DNA from 2 places in the Epibacterium sp. HA2-3 genome. Region 1 is predicted to be linked to the other one. Evidence: riboswitches for the same ligand, from Rfam matches in the RefSeq annotation. Region 1 holds a riboswitch; the other holds the start of a gene.

Region 1 (2,197 bases):
CGAGACTGGCTCGAGATGTCCGCAGGGCTCTTTAATCAGCTGGAGCCTGATGCAGACGCGCGCCTGCTGGCAGATCCTGCGCGTCCGGGGCACAACTTTGATGTCATTTTCGGCCTGCAGTATGAAATCGACCCTCGAGAGCACGCGCGGTTTGATGCCGAAGGACGCAGGCTCCATGAAGGGCCGGGGCGGATCAGGAACCTGCAGTGGAATGGCCGCCCCATGCACGGGGACCAGCAGTTTGCAGTCGCCTTCAACAGCTACCGCAGCAGCGGCGGTGGCAATTTTCGAATGCTTATGGATGCGCCCGGTCTGCCCCTGCCGCCGCAGATGATCCGGGATGTGGTCGGCGCCTATGTGGCCTCTGCACATGACCTTTCCGCCGTCTTTCCGGCGCCCTGGCGCTTCAGCCCGGACTTGGGTGTGGATGCGATTGCCCTCACGGGCCCGGGTGCCAGGCGCCACCTCCATGAATTGCCCGAGAATGTGGCCCGCTCCGCAACAGAGCTCGACACTGGGTTTCTGGCGCTGAAGCTGCGCCTCTGAGCGCGCGACACACGAGTATTCAAACCGGCAGCGGGTTGTCATCTTTCCGCGGCTTCCCTATATCGGGATTCGAGAGGTTGGCGCGGGCAAGCGCCTCGCCAACCTGGTCAGGTCCGGAAGGAAGCAGCCACAACGAGCCCCGCTTGGGTCGATGTCCAGCCTCTCACTTGTCACACGACCCCGCCCTAGGCGGGGTTTTGTGTTTGATGAGCCTGTTCCCTACCTGCACATCCTCGTATTGTCTTGCGCATCCCATGTGTCTTGTGCCGCGCCGCTGACCTATTTCGCGCTCGCAGAAAGATCCCAGTTGACGAGGCGACTTACCGCTGCGTAGCATCCAGACAGATGGTTCCTGCCTCTGTTTGGGGTGGGATGAAAAGGGAATACGGTGAGGCTTTGGACCATTGGGTCCCGCCAAGTCCGTGACTGCCCCCGCAACTGTGAGCGGCGAGTTCCCCGGCAAAGCCACTGACCCCAACGTCGTAACCGGCAAAAAAGGGTCGGGAAGGGCCGGTTCGCGATGACCCGCAAGTCAGGAGACCTGCCATCGGCAATGTAAACCTGAAGCCGGGCGGGGTGTCTCGGAGGAGGTCTGATGGCTGATCACTCCGCGCCCGAAGGGCCTGATCCCGTCCGATGTCCCGCTCATCCCTCCGGCCCCTTGATCCGAGTGCGGAGGGCACGAGAATGACGGACCACACAGAGACGCGTGACGCGGGCACGCATGAGTTTGTATCAACAACATGTTTGCACCTCGGGCGCCCCTGCCCAGCGGCGCAGCGGATGCTGGCGGCGCTGGCAAAAGCGCTCGACAGCGCCCGCGGGCTTACGAAAGACGATTTCGAAATCAGTGGTGAAAGCCGCCTCGATGGCTGTGAGAAAGCCTGCCCGGCGCGATTTGCCGCAAGTCATGCCCGTATTCGGGTGTTTTGCGATGTGCAGGCCACGACCAAAACAGAGACGCTGGACCGATTTGCGGATGCAATGTTGTCGGCAGACGGGGGCAGCGCGCATGGCACCTCCAGCGCAGACATGCCCCGCGCGTTTGGCGAAGCCCGCCCAGCGCGTCCGCCCGTGCAAGCGCCCTCAATTCGCCACCCGCAGGGGGCACAGAGACCACGTCTGATGAGCTAAGCTGCTCGGCCTATGCTGGCGGCGCTTGGCGACGGCGGCCATAGGCCCAAGCCATCTGCGCATCCGTTTCCACCGCACAGGGCCTCAGGGCCCTGAGCCGTGCAAGAGCTGCATCCGGCGGCTCGCCGCTTTCGATCATCAGCCGGAGCACTGCCATGCCGGATCGACCGCAGCCGCCACGGCAATGCACAAGGACACGCCCTCCACCCGACAAAGCCTGCCGCGCGAGCGCGCTGACCTGATGCCAATGATCCTCAAGATCCTTTGTCGGGGTCTGGTAATCCTCAACCGGCATATGAAACCAGCGGCTGCCAAGCCCCTGAATGTCCGTGCCCAGAGTCTCTACGCCAAGGATAACATGCTCGACGCGCGTGGTCATCGAGATCACCATAGACGGGCGCCATTCGTGGATCAGGCGCAGATCGGCGGCATAATCGCCCCCTGCACCGGGCGCCCGGCTCAGGGCGAGGATCCCATCGCCCACCGAAAGCGCATGTAGCGACAAAGTTGGTTCAGC
Region 2 (2,197 bases), 290 kb from region 1:
AAGTGCCGGGCACATCGCTGCTGATGCTCTGAAGCCCCGTGAGCGACGCCAGCAGCGCAGGCCCGCCACAACACCCGATGGAGAAAGGCGTCTCTGCCCCGCTATCATAGATGAAGGCAGTCTGCCCCGCCCCGGACGGCGCTGCTTTGACAGAGTCCAACCGCTGTTGAAGGGTATCGATCAATGCGTTCGCACGGTCTTCCACGTTGAATATTTTTCCAACATTTTCAATATCTTCAAAGATCGGGGCAACGGTCAAGGGCACGTCCTGAGGGTGTTTGTCCTTGCAGGAGGCATCCACAAGATAGGTGCTGATCCCGAGGTCGTGCCATTTCTCGACGGCACCGAGATTGTCCTCGGAAAACGCCGATCCAAAACCGGCAAACAAAAAGTCCGGTTCCTGCGCCAAGACGACCTCGGCGGCTGGGTATTTTTCAGCCAGAACCGGCACGCTCTCGTAGGCGTCGTTCCATTGCGCGGGAATCGCGTCGTCAATGTACGCGGTTCCAACCATCGCATCCTGCAGGCCCAGCGCCAGCATCACTTCGGTGGCCTGCTGGTTGAGCGTGATCGCGCGGCTCGGCGTTTTATCGAACACTTGAGAGACGCCGCAGCTTTGGATGGTGACGGCATCGGCATGCGCTGCAGATGCCATGAGGCCGAGCAATGGCAAAAGGTTACGCAGTTTCATGGGAGACTCCCGTTTGATGGAAAATGAGATGTTCAAGCCGACCACCCTGCACAAGGACGGTTTTGACAAAACGCTGGATCTCCGAGAGATCCGCAACCCGATACCAATCCCCGCGCGGATAATGCACGATCACCGGCCCCGCATTGCAGGGAAAGACGCAGCCCGTTGTGGTGACCAGACAGCTGTCCCCAAGCCCCGCGCGCCGGATTTCCGACTTGAGATGATCCGCAAGGTTCGGTGCGTCTTTGAGGTGGCAACGCGGACCGGTACAGACCAGGAGATGGTGCTGATGCGATGGGGGCAGATCCCAGCCTTTGCCGATCTCGCCTCTGGGCCGATCCACGACCCGCTGCAACGAGACCTCTGCGCTGGCAACCGCCCGGATCACGTCGTCGTCATGCTCGGGACTGCTCGCGAAGAAAACTTCGGGAGGAACGCCACTTTGCTGCGCGCACCATGCCCCCGCCGCACCCGGTAGCCAGTTTTCCAGGGATTGCGAAAACGGAAGGCCCACAGGACGCAGGTCGATTCGGCGCGCACCACGCGCCCTGAGTGTGTCCAGCGCTTGCCATAGCCCGACCCCGTCTGCCTCCAGCCGAATGGCCATCGCAGGTTTGGGCGCAAGCTCTTCGAGCCGTCTCGAAAGCGCCGCAAACCTCTTTGTGCTGACGTAATTGGCTGAAATCAGATAGAGATAAACGTGCATCCCAACCTCCGACCAAGAGGCGTGCAAGTGTGACTCATCAGAGTTTTGACATCTGGCATCGCGTCCTCCGCGGGCCCACCGCCCGCTTGGTTAAAAAGTCGCGATGGCAGGTCTCCTGACTTGCGGGTTATTGCGCGTCCGTCCCTTCCCGATCCATGAGGATCAGTGGTCTGTGACGGGGCGCTCGCCGCTTACAGTTGCGGGGGCAGTTTCGGATTTGGCGCCCTTTGGCTCCTCCGCACCGAATTCCCTTTTCATCCCACCGGCCTTAGGCGTCGGGGAACCATCGCCCCTCTCATGCGGCAGTCTTGTCGCCTGTGTCAAGCGACGGCTGCACATGATCGCAGCTGGCCGTCTGCAGCAGGTGCTTGCATCTGCCCGCATCCGCCCGCATGTTCTGCCATATGACCCAAGACACCACCCGTAAAACGCTGCTTTGCTTTGGCTTTGGCTACACGGCCCGCGCGCTGGCAAAGATCCTGCCACGCGACGCGTGGCGCATCATCGGAACAACCCGGGATCGCTGCGAGGACCAATCCGAGAGTGGGGTGGAATTGATGACATGGCCCGGACAAGATGTGCCGCTTCGGGATGTAACGCATATTCTGCTCTCCATCAGTCCTTCAGAAGACGGCGATCCCGTCCTGAATGCGCTTGGCGCCGAGATTGCTGCGCTGCCGTCGTTGGAGTGGATCGGCTATCTGTCGACAACTGCCGTATATGGTGATCACGATGGCGGCTGGGTTGACGAGATGACTCCCGCAACCCCGTCGAGCCAGCGCGGAAACTGGCGCGTCCGC

The links. Region 1 has a riboswitch for cobalamin ahead of ACZ1HH_RS00870 (hypothetical protein). Riboswitches for the same ligand answer to the same signal wherever they lie in the genome.
Region 2: another riboswitch for cobalamin. It lies ahead of ACZ1HH_RS13960 ((2Fe-2S) ferredoxin domain-containing protein); the one in region 1 lies ahead of ACZ1HH_RS00870 (hypothetical protein).

Annotation. Positions count from the first base shown of each region.
Region 1 is NZ_CM172490.1:183,976-186,172, reverse strand. Features, by position in the region: gene ACZ1HH_RS00880 (5'-nucleotidase C-terminal domain-containing protein) at 1-546, shown strand, start outside; RNA gene ffs (signal recognition particle sRNA small type) at 617-715, shown strand; cobalamin riboswitch at 876-1,109, shown strand; gene ACZ1HH_RS00870 (hypothetical protein) at 1,234-1,680, shown strand; gene ACZ1HH_RS00865 (protein-tyrosine phosphatase family protein) at 1,691-2,197, opposite strand, start outside.
Region 2 is NZ_CM172490.1:2,976,026-2,978,222, reverse strand. Features, by position in the region: gene ACZ1HH_RS13965 (ABC transporter substrate-binding protein) at 1-691, opposite strand, end outside; gene ACZ1HH_RS13960 ((2Fe-2S) ferredoxin domain-containing protein) at 678-1,397, opposite strand; cobalamin riboswitch at 1,486-1,700, opposite strand; gene ACZ1HH_RS13955 (SDR family oxidoreductase) at 1,802-2,197, shown strand, end outside.